3 regions of the Rhodoferax sp. GT1R46 genome follow, and region 1 is predicted to be linked to each of the others. Evidence: predicted binding sites of a transcription regulator. Region 1 holds the regulator's gene; each other region holds the start of a gene.
The links. The regulator LexA, encoded in region 1, represses DNA repair genes until DNA is damaged. The targets are predictions, from matches to a motif close to ACTGTATNNNNATACAGT.
Positions count from the first base shown of each region.

Region 2: imuA (translesion DNA synthesis-associated protein ImuA) is a predicted target of LexA. The motif match lies at 2,284-2,301, and genes of this name have one in related genera.
Region 3: recA (recombinase RecA) is a predicted target of LexA. The motif match lies at 1,602-1,619, and genes of this name have one in related genera.

Region 1 covers NZ_JBWMBC010000001.1:883,726-888,265, forward strand. The annotation lists gene AC097W_RS04100 (hypothetical protein) at 1-1,139, shown strand, start outside; gene AC097W_RS04105 (D-2-hydroxyacid dehydrogenase family protein) at 1,147-2,154, opposite strand; gene lexA (transcriptional repressor LexA) at 2,598-3,272, opposite strand; gene AC097W_RS04115 (asparaginase) at 3,387-4,379, shown strand; gene adk (adenylate kinase) at 4,440-4,540, opposite strand, start outside.
Region 2 covers NZ_JBWMBC010000005.1:11,218-15,757, forward strand. The annotation lists gene AC097W_RS12090 (wax ester/triacylglycerol synthase domain-containing protein) at 1-41, opposite strand, end outside; gene AC097W_RS12095 (Y-family DNA polymerase) at 187-1,569, opposite strand; gene imuA (translesion DNA synthesis-associated protein ImuA) at 1,538-2,263, opposite strand; gene AC097W_RS12105 (DUF4118 domain-containing protein) at 2,367-3,866, shown strand; gene AC097W_RS12110 (response regulator) at 3,863-4,540, shown strand, end outside.
Region 3 covers NZ_JBWMBC010000007.1:15,150-19,689, reverse strand. The annotation lists gene recX (recombination regulator RecX) at 1-374, opposite strand, end outside; gene recA (recombinase RecA) at 425-1,543, opposite strand; gene AC097W_RS15075 (MarR family winged helix-turn-helix transcriptional regulator) at 1,684-2,160, shown strand; gene AC097W_RS15070 (response regulator) at 2,266-2,940, shown strand; gene AC097W_RS15065 (sensor histidine kinase) at 2,937-4,382, shown strand; gene AC097W_RS15060 (SPOR domain-containing protein) at 4,397-4,540, opposite strand, start outside.

The DNA.
Region 1 (4,540 bases):
AGACGGTGAAGAACCAGAAAGCCCTTTTAGATTTCGCGGGACGTCTTGAGCGCGCTGAAGCAGAGCGATATGCCAACCCACTGGTCTATGGGTTGATCACCTTGTTGGCGGCTTGCGGCTTGGGAATGGCGTATGCCTGGACTCGATGGCGTCGTCTAAATGGGGGTGATGCGCCCTGGTGGGGCGGTCAGGAGCCGGCAGGTGCAAATGGATTTTCTGAATTGGGTGGCGTTGATCGGAGGATTGGCGAGAGTCCAGACCTGATATCCGAAATGACCCGGGAGACGGTCTCGGCCGTATCTGAGGAGGCCTTTGCGCATACCCCCCCCATGCCCATTTCCGGAGGGGGTGAGGTTGATATTGACCTCCATTTGGGAGAGTCCGTTTTTTCGAAGCTGGAGCCTGTGTCGGCTTCTTTGGCGAGTGCGGCGCCCAAAAGCTCTCCAGAACGTGATTTTGCGAATAGCACCGGTGCAACCCTGCGGGCGATCAATACCCAGGAAATGCTGGACGTACGCCAACAGGCCGAGTTTTTCATGACACTGGGTCAGCATGAGGATGCCATCGCCGTACTCGAGAATTGCATCCGGGATAACGAAGAATCCAATCCCTTGGTGTTTCTGGATTTGTTGAAGATGCTGCACACATTGAGTCGCAAGGCTGAATATGACCGCTATCGTGATGGCTTCAATGCGCTCTTTACCGGGCATGTTCCATCTTTCAGTAATTTCTATCAGTCTGGAAATCCGCTGGAGGATTACCCTGATGTTTGTAGCCAAATAGCAGCGCTTTGGCCATCAAAGGAATCGGTGCATTTCATTGAGAATTGCCTGGTGCGGACACTGGAAAATTCGCAACAGGAATTTGACTTGGAGGCCTTCCGCGACCTGCTGTTGTTGCACAGCATTGCAGGCCGAATCGACTCTCTTTCGGACTCGGGTTTATTGCCTTTTAGCGCATCCAGAACCTTCGCCGTACCCACCACCGCCGTGCCGGTTGCCCCAGCAATGGCAATTGAGCAAGACAGAACGGCAGACCTCGACTTAGACTTGGATCTGTCGGAACCAGACGGCAATCTCATTGAGTTTGACAGTTCGGACTTTCCGGCAATGCCCCGGGTGCAGCCACCCAAGCCATGACAACCCTCTAACGGCGTACCTGCAGGGCGCCTGGGTTGATGATGTTCGTCGGGGTGCCCTTGATGAAGTTCGTAACGTTGTCGAATGCTGCGCCAAAGTACATCTCGTAGCTGTCTTGCTCGACATAACCAATGTGGGGGGTGCAGATGCAGTTCTCCAGCCTCAAAAGCGCATGCCCCTGCAATATGGGTTCAGTCTCGAAAACGTCTACTGCGGCCATGCCCGGGTGTCCGCGATTGAGTGCGCTGATCAATGTGTTGGTTTCAATCAGCTCAGCGCGCGAAGTGTTCACCAGAAGCGCAGTGTCCTTCATCAGCGCCAGATCCGCCGCCGTAACAATTTCCCTTGTTGTGTCGCTAAGGCGAAGGTGAAGTGACAAGACATCACAGTCTGCAAAGAATGCCTCGCGGCTTGGCGCCGCAGCATAGCCTTCCTGACTGGCCTTTTCCCGTGACTGCTCGCTGCCCCAGACAATGACTTGCATGCCGAATGCTTTTCCATATCCGGCCACTAGTTGACCGACTTTGCCATATCCCCATATCCCCAGCGTCCTGCCGCGCAAAACCGTACCCAGGCCAAAGTTGGCTGGCATGGACCCGGCCTTTAGTCCAGATTGCTGCCAGACGCCATGCTTCAGGTTACTGATGTATTGGGGAAGCCTTCGCATGGCCGCCATGATCAATGCCCATGTGAGCTCGGCAGGCGCGACCGGAGATCCTCCTCCCTCGGCTACTGCGATCCCACGTTCAGTGCAGGCCTGCACGTCGACGTGACTACCAATGCGTCCTGTTTGAGAAATCAGCTTGAGTTTGGGTAGTTTTTCGATTAACTGGCGGTTGATGTGCGTGCGTTCACGGATCAACACAATGATGTCGGCGTCCTTGAGTCGAATCGATAGTTGCGCCAGACCTTTCACCGTATTGGTGTGAACTTTTGCCGGGAAATTCTCCAGCTTCGATGCGCATTCCAGCTTGCGAACGGCATCTTGGTAGTCATCCAGAATCACAATATTCATGCGCTGATTGTGCCTCTTCAGACGACCAAAGACGCAGGGGGAAAACCGATGGCAATTCCCTGCCAGCGAAAATCCCCTGTTTCGCCTAATTCAGCGCTGATTCACAGGCTGCGAGTCGATCCAATTCTGCACACACATCGGCCATGCGACCCGATATGACCATCCGTCCCACGCAGGAGCGCGCCTGCCCGGATTCGACCACGCGAACTACGCGTAACGGTTTGAGTAAAGGGAGTTTTTGGCCGCTAGCCCTCGTCATTGTTACGCATGGCGCTATAAATTTAGGAGCGTAGGAGTGTTCCGCTTGAACTGGTCTGGCGGCCTGACGCCTCGCTGTAGATCTGTTCGAGGTCCACCAGCGCAGCAAACCTTGGATGGGCTCAAAACTACCTGGGCTGGCAAATAAAGCGATGTTCATAGAGTGCCTGTTTTGTGTGGGGGAATCACATGAGCATGGTGTTGCGGATGAGGCCCACTGCGAGACCTTCGATCTCGAAAGGCTCGCCGGGCTCCACCACAATGGTTTGATAATCCGGATTCTCCGGGTGCAGCTCGATCAGGTGCTTGTTGCGCCGGAAGCGCTTGACGGTGACCTCATCCCCGAGTCTGGCGACGATGATCTGCCCATTCTTTGCATCTTTGGTGGCTTGCACCGCCAGAAGATCGCCGTCCATGATGCCGGCATCGCGCATGGACATGCCGCGTACTTTCAACAGGTAATCGGGCTGATGCTTGAAAAGACTGTTTTCCACATAATAGGTCTGGTCAACGTGCTCTTGCGCAAGAATCGGCGAGCCGGCTGCTACCCTGCCTATCAGTGGCAATGCCAGTTGTGCCATACCAGGCAAAGAAAGGGAAAATTGCTTGCTACGGGACTCATTAATGGACCGAAGTGCGTCACTTTTGAGCCGAATGCCGCGAGATGTGCCGCTTACGAGTTCAATGACGCCCTTGCGTGCAAGGGCCTGCAGGTGCTCTTCTGCCGCATTGGCTGATTTGAAGCCGAGTTCAGAAGCAATCTCCGCACGCGTTGGTGGTGCACCCGTGCGTGAGATTGCAGTCTGAATCAGGTCCAGAATCTGTTGTTGGCGAGCGGTGAGTTTGGGGCTTTCAAGCATGCTGACTCCTTTTGTCTGGGCCGAGAGGGACTGTTGGTTCATACACACTGTTTCGGCATCCAGTAGCTGTATTTTTAACCAGTTTTAATTTGATTGCAAGCGGATCATCCAAATATGACGAAAAAGATTGTTTTTCTTGGTATGGGGGGCACGATTGCCGGCACGGCGAGCAGTGCTTTGGACAACGTTGGATACAAGGCGGCACAACTGAGCGTGGCGCAGCTACTGTTGGATATCTCTGGCATGGACATGGCGCTTGACGGCCATACGCTCGTATCCGAACAGGTGGCGCAGTTAAACAGCAAGGATATGGGCTGGGCTCATTGGTCCGCGCTGGCGCTTCGCGCGAGTTACTACCTTGCCCTGCCGGGCGTGGCCGGACTGGTGATCACGCATGGGACAGATACCTTGGAGGAAACGGCATATTTTTTGTCCTGCGTGTTGCCGGCCGATTTACTTGCTCTAAAGCCTGTAGTACTGACTTGCGCAATGCGTCCCGCGACGTCGTTGGCACCCGATGGACCCCAGAACATGCGAGACGCGGTCGTCGTGACGCGCGCAGAAGCGGCTCGGGGAGTACTCGTGGTTTGTGCTGGGACCATTCATTCAGCGCGTGACGTGCAGAAAGTTCATCCTTACCGGCCGGATGCCTTCGGGTCCGGCGACGCCGGGCCGCTGGGGTTTGTGGAGGAGGGTATTGTGCGCTGGATGCATCGCTGCCCCGAAAATGAGCCTGCCGGCCTGTTTACTGCTACCGAGCGCTTGCGCGATGCAGTTTGGCCACGGGTCGAGATCATCATGAGCTACGCGGGGGCTGTGGGCGCCACTGTGCGGGCTCTGTGCTCTGCGCCTGCGGGCGGGGCTGCGCCGGTGCGCGGCATCGTGGTAGCGGGCACCGGCAATGGCACGGTTCACGAAGATCTGGAGGTCGCTTTGATTGAGATGCAAAGTCAGGGTATTCAGGTCGTTCGGGCCTCCCGCTGTGCCTTCGGACGCGTGGTGGAGGGGGAATCGATGACCTCCGGGTTGCCGCATTCCAATGGCTTGCCGCCATTGAAAGCACGGGTTGCCCTGATGCTTGAATTGATGATGCAGGATGAAATTTGATGATTGCCTTGCATGAAAAAAGGCCGCTTGGAGCGGCCTTTGGTCTGGAGCAGATTGGCGCTACCCAGCCAATGCTTCGAAAACCCGGGCCGTAATGGCGTTCACGTCGCCCATGCCGCTGATCGCGCGGTATTTTGGCGCGGCAGCGGGATCTTTTGCCG
Region 2 (4,540 bases), on a different contig from region 1:
GCAATAAAAAAACCGAGATCCAGCAGGGACAATTTGCTCATGAGAAGGGGCGCCTTTCGCAGCACGGGTAGGTGCCGATCGTTGTCAATCCGGATAATTATTTTTTTCTGCAACCTGCAATGTAGGGGATGCAACGCAAATGGTCAAAACAGGGCGCGCCAAATAGATTGCTTGCCGCAACCGGGCTCAGGCATAGAGCCCATGCAAATACCACCGGGCCGTGTTTTGCGCTCCCTGTTTTGCCTGCCCACCCAGCCGCTCCTGGTACACCCACACCAGGCCCGCCTGCGCGCTGCGCGCCACAAAGTAGTCGCGCAGCGCGCAGGCGGCATCGCCGTCCAGCCAGCCGGATTCCAGCCGCTGCGGCCCGGCCAGCAGGGTGAGCGGCCCCTGGTACTGCGGGCTACCTTGGTGCACTGCCAGACGCAGAGGGGTGGCGAGCAGCCAGGTGGGATACAAGGCAAATTCCTGCGCATCCTTCACGTCATTCAGGCCACCAGCCCTCGTGGATAGTGCGCGAGCAGCTCCTGATTTCATAGCATTTTTTACGCCCAGAGTTTCTGCGGCTGCCGTCCAGCGCTGCATGCATTCGGGCCGGTGGTCCGCATGGGGCGTGGCACCCAGCACCTGCTGCACACCCAGACGCGCGCTCAGGCGCTCCAGCAACTGGTGCAGGCTGTCGCCATGGCGCTGGTCATCGTGCAAGAGGCTCAGGCTTTCCCCCGCCAGGGGCTGCGTTTGCACGGTACGCAGCCGCAGATGCAGCACGGGGGCGGGTAGCGTGACGCGCGCCAGCTGCTCGCCCAGCAGGCGCTGCAGGTGCTGCATGTCCTGTGTGGGCTCGGCGGTGCGCAGGATCAGGCGGCCCTGCGCACCACCGGTGTGGTGGGCATCCACATGCTGGGCGTTGGAGCGCCGGGCGTCCAGTTCCCACAACAACTCGAGAGCCAGCACGCCCCGCTGGCGGGCTTGCAGCCATACCTGCAGTTGCGCCAGCAGACGGCGCGCACCAAACAGCAGAGCCGGGGCCGACTCCACGCTGGCCGCCAGCTCCAGCGGTGCGTCAAACACCTGCGGCAGGGTCAGCCACGGATAGACCTCTGGCCGTAGGCCATAGGCCCGGTCCAGCGCATCAATCAACCCCGCGCCAAAGCGGCGCGCCAGACCTCCCCGCGGCAACGCGCGCAGCTGCCCCCAGTTGCGCATGCCCAGGCGCGCCAGCGTGGGCAGGTGCGGGCGGGCGGCGGCCAGGGTGTGCAGGGGCAAGGCATCGGGCGGGATGGCATTTTTGTCACCCTTCGCATCACACCCCAGGCGCCCTATTGCTATCAAAGATGTAGCGCCTTGCGCATATTCCACGGGGGCTAGAAGCCCATTTGTCTTGAACAGGTGCGCCAGCAGCGCAGTACGGCCACCAAACAGGCGCTCGCTGGCAGACACTTCCAGCACCAGTGCCGCGTCCACGCGCGCCACCAGAGGGGTGAACTGCAAAGCCCACCACGCCCAGGCGGTGGGGGCGTCTGCCAGTGCACCGTCTTCAGTTGACGGCTGCAGTGCGATCCAGTGCATGGCGTCCTCCTGCACCGTAGCCGGTGCGCAGGCTGCTGGCCGCCAGCAGCCTTGCAAGGCGCATGGGGCGGGCTGCCATGCGCAGGGGCTGCGCCAGGGGTGGGCCGCGCCGCTTGAGTACCTGCACTTCCAGTGCATCCGGCACCTCTTTGGCAGGTGACACCCACAGGCGCAACACCGCGGGGGATGACTCGTGTTGCGCCTGCTCCGGGCGCAACACAAACAGCAGCTTGGCGTACTCGGCGGCGGCCATTTGCAGGCGACGCAACTGGTCGGGGCGCGTCTGCGGCAGCCAGGCCAGCACAGCATCTACATCGGCACAGCGAAGCGCCTGCTCGGTAGACCACAGGCGCTGGGGCGCATCCTGGGCCATAACCCACAGCAGCCGGTTCAAGTTCAGGCCTTGTGCACCCAAGGCCGGTCCAAAGGGCACATGCGGTGCGCCCACCAGCACCACTGCCCCCGTGCCGCTGCGGGCCAAAGCCGGCAAGAGCAAGCGCCATTCGCTGTGCACCCCGGGCATTTGGAGGATCTCGGTCAGCGCCCCCAGCGGCCAGCCGCCGCCAGGCAACTGCGCGTCCAGCAGGGCGTCCCCCGTGGCCAAAATTCGGCCTGGCGCACCCGCCAGCGCGTCCGCATGCCAGACGTCGGCATGGACGCTTGCCAGGGAGAGAATGCGCGCAGAGGTAGACATGGCAAGGGGTTTTGCAAAATACTGTATTTTTTAACAGTATACGCCTCCATCGTCAATTTCCCTGATGCAATCCTGATACGGCTGGTGGTACGCTGACCGCACCATGAACGCTACCTCCACGTCAAACGACACCCAAACACCCCTGCGGAGTTGGGCCACGGTGGCCTTGCTGCTGACGGCGGCAACCGTTGGCGGATTTCTGCTGGACCACCACGTCTCGCTCACCAGCCAGGCCATGGTGTATGTGCTGGCAGTCGTCCTTGCGTCGTACCGCCTGCGCTGGCTGGCCTCGGTGGTCTGTGCGGTGGGCGCCGTAACGGCATTCAACTTCTTTTTTGTTCCACCACGCTGGACCTTTGAAGTCGACAGCCAAGAGCATCTGATTGCCCTGTTCACGATGCTGCTGGTCGCACTGGTGATCAGTAACCTGGCAGCCTCCCTTCGGCGCGAAACGAAAACAGCACACCGCAACGAGCAACGGGCTCGCCAACTGCAGGCATTGGCCACCGACCTGTCAGGCGCCACCACCGCTCACGAAGTGCAGGCACTGGGGCAGAACGCTCTGGACAGTGCCTTCACCGGGCCTTCCGTTCTGGCCTTGCGTCAACCCGACGGCACGCTGGATCTGGCACCCGGGTTGGCCACCACCCTGGACGACGGCATGCAATGCTGCATGCGTGAAGCCGCTGTGCTCGGCCCCGGAACCGGGCGCTGGCCTGGCCTGAACGCCTGGTATGTACCGCTGGGCGACAAGGGCCAGATGCACGGGGCCGCCTGCATCCAGAATGGTCTGGCGGCCGATGCCGATGGGCGGGAGCACGCCCAGGCGCTGTGCGCTTTGCTGGCACAGGCGCTGTGGCGCCTGCGCCTGACGGCATCGATGCTAGCAGCCGAAAATGAGTCCCACCGACAACAGGTGCAAAGCACGTTTCTGGCCGCTATTTCACACGACTTGCGCACGCCGCTGGCGGCGGTGGTCGGCGCTGCCTCGTCACTGCAAACGCAGCGCGACAAACTCAGCGCCGCCGACCAGGACCGCTTGCTGGGCAGCATCGTCAGCGAGGCGACCTACCTCTCCACCGTGACCGAAAACACCCTGCAGTTGGTGCAGCTGACCAATGCGTCGCAGCCGATCCAACGCGGCTGGGAGTCCATGGAAGAAATCGTGGGAGCCGTTCTGGCCCGTGTGCGGCTGCGGGACTCTGCCCGGCGTATCAAATCCAGAGTACCTGAGGGCTTGCCGCTGATCAAGGCCGACCCGGTTTTGCTGGCGCAGCTGATCGGCAACCTGCTGGACAACGCGCTCAAGTACAGCGCTGACGCAATTGAGCTGGTCGTGAGCACCACCGCCCAGGAGATGCAGGTGTCTGTCAAAGACCGTGGCGAGGCGATTCCCGAAGAAAAATACCAGGCGATATTTGAGCCCTACTCCCGCAATGACCAGTCTGGCCAGCGCGGTGCCGGGCTGGGCTTGGCTCTGTGCCGGGCGATCGCCTGCGCGCATGGCGGCAGCCTGACGGTCAGGCGGCGTACCGGAGGCGGAAACCGCTTCACCGTGACACTACCCATTGATCCCCACCAGCCGCAAGGAGTGCCTCAATGACCTTGCGCATTCTCGTGGTGGAGGACGACCGTGAAATCAGGGCAGTGATGCAATCATCCCTCTCAGTCGAGGGTTTTGAGGTGCAGACTGCCGTGTCATTGAGCGAGGCGCGGGCCATGCTGAAGCATGCGTTGCCCGATGTCATGGTGCTGGACCTGGGTTTGCCCGATGGCGATGGCGTCGAGCTGGTGCAGGAGGTGCGCAAGCACCATGCGCTGCCCATTCTGGTGGTGTCTGCCCGCCACCAGGAAGCCCAAAAGATCCAACTGCTGGATGCAGGGGCCGACGACTATCTGACAAAGCCCTTCAGTGTGAGCGAACTGCTGGCCCGCATCCGGGTGGCGCTTCGCCACCGGGGCACGGCGCTGGCTGCTGCGGTCACGGTGCACGAACTGGACGATTTGAACGTAGACCTGGCCTTGCGGGTGGTGAAACGCAATGGCGAAACCCTGCACCTGACGCCCACTGAATTCAACCTGCTTGCGCGACTGGTGCGCAGTGCAGGCCGCGTGGTCACGCACCGGCAATTGCTGACCGACGTGTGGGGGCCCGAGTTCACCGAGCACACGCATTATTTGCGGCTTTACATGGGGCAGCTGCGCGCCAAGATTGAGCGTGACCCGGCGGAGCCCCGCCATTTGCTGACAGAGACCGGCGTGGGTTACCGCCTGGCA
Region 3 (4,540 bases), on a different contig from region 1:
TGCTTGCCGCGCTCGGCCGCATCACTAGGTGGAACTCCAAATTTTTTGCGCCAGACCTCACGGGCCCGATCGACCTCGGTGGCCCGCAATTGCTCCACCGCCTGGTCCACGGCCTCACGGTCCAGACCCTTGCTTTGCAACTCTTGACGAATCCGTGAAGTACCCAGCTTGGCCGAGCGGCGATGGAGCACGGACTCCACCACCCGTTGCTCGCTGATAAATCCTTTGGCCTGCAATTCGTCCAGCGCTTTGGCGAGGGCACCCGGTTCTTCCTCAAACTCGGCCAGCTTGCGCTCCAGTTCAGCACGCGAATATTCGCGTCCACTGAGCAGGCGCAGGGCACGGCCTTTGAGAGAGACAGGGGCTATGGCCATCGGGATACGTGTTACAGAAGACAGGTGCTTGCTATTGTTTCAATAGCTGCTTACGCAGCATCCACGGGGGCTACCGCCTTCTTTCCACCTGTTTTCACCTTGACTTCTGGCTCTGGGGCACCGGGCAACAAAGGAATGCCCAGCGACGCGCGCACCTTGTTTTCAATCTCAGTCGAAAGCGCCGGGTTTTCGCGCAGGAATTCGCGGGCATTGTCGCGGCCCTGGCCGATTTTTTCGCCGTTGTAGGCATACCAGGCACCGGATTTGTCCAGAATATTGGCCGTCACCCCCATGTCGATGATCTCGCCATGGCGGCTGATGCCTTCACCAAACAGAATGTCGAACTCCGCCGTTTTGAACGGGGAAGCCACCTTGTTCTTGACCACTTTGACCTTGGTCTCGTTGCCAATGGCTTCGTCGCCCTTCTTGATGGTGCCCGTGCGGCGAATATCCAGGCGCACCGAGGCGTAAAACTTCAGCGCATTGCCGCCGGTGGTGGTTTCAGGTGATCCAAACATCACACCAATCTTCATGCGGATCTGGTTGATGAAAATGACGGTGCAGTTGGTCTTCTTGATGTGGGCGGTGAGCTTGCGCAGCGCCTGGCTCATCAGGCGGGCTTGCAGGCCGGGCAATGAATCGCCCATTTCGCCTTCCAGCTCGGCTTTGGGCGTCAATGCGGCCACCGAGTCAACCACGATCAGGTCCACGGCGCCCGAGCGCACCAGGCTGTCCACAATTTCCAGCGCCTGCTCGCCAGTATCAGGCTGACTGATCAGCAAGTCTTGCAGGTTCACACCGAGTTTTTGGGCGTATTGAATGTCCAGCGCATGCTCGGCATCCACAAAGGCGCACTGGCCGCCAATTTTCTGCATTTCGGCAATCACCTGCAGCGTGAGCGTGGTTTTGCCCGACGACTCCGGGCCGTAGATTTCGACCACCCGACCACGGGGCAGACCGCCAACGCCAAGGGCGATGTCCAGACCCAGTGAACCAGTGGACACGACCTGGATGTCTTCAATCACCTCGCCTTCGCCCAGCCGCATGATGGTGCCTTTGCCGAACTGCTTTTCGATCTGCGCCAGCGCCACTTGCAGGGCTTTGGCTTTTTCACTGTTGGCGCCGTTGGTGTTGTTGACGTTGGCTTGGGCTTTGACGGGTGCGTCCATAAAAATCTCCTTAAGAATCCATAGTGGGGCGCATGGCAGTCAGTGGGGTTAATCACAGGCTGGATGCTTGAACAGTAGTCTAAATGCGATCTTAAAACCCACAAACACTTTTTTTCGTCAGTTTGCATTACTATTTGCAAATGACTGAATTGCACTCACACGACCGCTGGCGCAGCGCCCACACCGGACACTGGTTGCGTCTGGCACTGGCCCGATTCGATGCGCGGGTCCTGGCCCTCATGGCCCACCATCCCGGCGTGCCGCTGGGGCTAGCCAATCTGGCCGCTCGCGGTCAGGTCGGTGCCGCGCACTTGCACATTACCCGCCATCTGGCGCTGGAGGGATCCCGCCTGACCGCACTGGCACAGAGCGCCGGCATAACCAAACAGGCCATGGGCACACTGGTCAACCAGTGCGAAGCGTGGGGAATGGTCACCCGCGAAAACGACCCCCACGATGCACGGGCACGCCAGGTGCGCTTTACCCCCGTCGGCCATGCGTGGCTGACCGCCTACCAGGACGCAGTGGCCCAGGCCGAAGCGGAAATGCGGCAGGCAGTGGGCGACGAAGTGGCTGCCGTAATTGCCATCGGACTGGAGGCCTACAGCGGGGAATAAATTCACGCGCGAAGCAGGGCAACACCCTAGAGCAGCGCACACCGGCCACGCCTAGAATGACATAAAACGCCCAAACCAATCGGGCGTAAAAAACAAGGAGCAGACATGCGAATTTTGATCGCCGAAGACGACCAGGTGCTGGCCGACGGTTTGCTGCGTGCACTGCGCAGCGCCGGTGCCGCAGTCGACCATGTAGCCAGTGGCTCCGAGGCCGATGCCGCATTGATGACGAATACCGAATTCGACCTGCTTATCCTCGATCTGGGCCTGCCCAAGATGCACGGCCTGGAAGTGCTGAAGAAACTGCGGGGGCGCGGCTCCTCGTTGCCAGTTCTGATTCTTACTGCCGCCGATGCAGTCGACGAGCGTGTCAAAGGACTGGATTACGGCGCAGACGATTACATGGCCAAACCCTTCAGCCTGCAGGAACTTGAAGCCCGGGTGCGCGCCCTGGTGCGCCGTGGCATGGGTGCCGCCAGCAGCAACATCAAGCACGGTCCCTTGATCTATGACCAGGCGGGACGCGTGGCTACGATCGACGGCAAGATGGTGGAACTCTCCGCCCGGGAACTGGGCCTGCTGGAGGTGCTGCTGCAGCGCGCTGGCCGCCTGGTGAGCAAGGACCAACTGGTGGAACGCCTGTGCGAATGGGGCGAAGAGGTGAGCAACAATGCCATTGAGGTCTACATCCACCGGCTGCGCAAGAAGATTGAAAAAGGACCCATTCGTATCGCAACGGTTCGCGGTTTGGGCTACTGCCTGGAAAAAATTCCTGGATGAAGATTTTCCAGCGTGAGCAACGCAGCCTGTTCGGAGAGATTCTGGACTGGATGCTCACGCCCTTGTTGTTGTTGTGGCCCGTCAGCCTGGTGCTCACCTGGCTGGTCGCCCAGGGCATTGCGGGCAAGCCCTTTGACAGGGCTCTGGAGTACAACGTGGGCGCGTTGGCGCAGCTGGTAACCGTGAATCACAACCGCGCCCAGTTTGTGCTCCCGCTACCGGCGCGCGAACTGCTGCGCGCCGATGACGCGGACACCGTGTACTACCAGGTGCTGGGCGCATCCGGCGAATACCTGAGTGGCGAGAAAAATCTGCCCCAACCCCCTGAAGACGAAAGAATCATCGCGGGTGAAGTGCGTATGCGCGACGACGAGTTTCGCGGCGTGGGCATCAAAGTTGCCTACACCTGGGTGAAGCTGGAGCTGCCCAACAGCAAGCCTGCACTTGTGCAGGTGGCTGAAACGATGGACAAGCGCTCGGTGCTGGCGACCGAAATTGTCAAAGGTGTGATGCTGCCGCAGTTTGTGGTTTTACCGTTGGCCGTCTTGCTGGTGTGGCTGGCGCTGGTGCAGGCGATCAAACCGCTCAATCACCTGGAGGAGCGCATTCGGGCGCGCAGCCCGGATGACCTGAGCCCTCTGGACGTGGAGGCCGTTCCCCTGGAGGTGGCACCGCTGGTGTCCTCCGTCAATGACCTGCTCTTGCGCCTCAAAGACTCTATTGCCACCCAGAAACGCTTCCTGGCCGATGCCGCGCACCAGCTGAAAACACCGCTGGCAGGCCTGCGCATGCAGGCCGACCTGGCACAGCGCGAAGACGCCAGCGCCGAAGACCTGAAACAATCCTTGCGCCAAATTGGCCGCTCCAGCATCCGGGCCACCCATACCGTCAACCAGTTGCTGGCGCTCGCGCGGGCCGAGAGCAGCGGTGCAGTGCTCAGCCACCAGACCTGCGATCTGGCCCGTCTGACCATGGAAGTCGTTCGCGACTGCGTACCGCGAGCCATGGACAAGCAGATTGACGTCGGCTACGAAGGCGCCCAGCCAGGTGCCGAAGGCGTCACGCTGCAAGGCAACCCCACGCTGCTCAAGGAAATGGTGCGCAACCTGATGGACAACGCCATCAACTACACCCCGTCCAATGCCGACAAACCCGGCGTCATCACCGCACGGGTGCTGATTGACCCCTTCAGTAAAGTGCTTGTACTGCAAGTGGAAGACTCTGGTCCGGGGATACCGGCCTCCGAGCGCGAACTGGTGTTCCAGCCGTTTTACCGGGTACTGGGAACAGAAGCTGACGGCTCAGGACTGGGTTTGCCCATCGTGCTGGAAATTGCACGCCAGCACAACGCCAGCGTCACGGTGGACGACAACCGCCCCGGGCAACAACCACCGGGCACCTGTTTCACCGTGCGATTTGCGGGTGATCCCTCCGAAGCCTGAAGAACCTCCTCGCCTTAACTGCAGCGCTTGAAGTCCTTGCCCGCCAGGGCGGGCTTGATCTCATTGAGACGGATTTTGAGGGCCTCAGTAGCCCCAGGCAGCTTCAACCGCGCGCTGCGCACCTCTTCACGCTCCTGAACCACTTTCGCGGTGCGAAT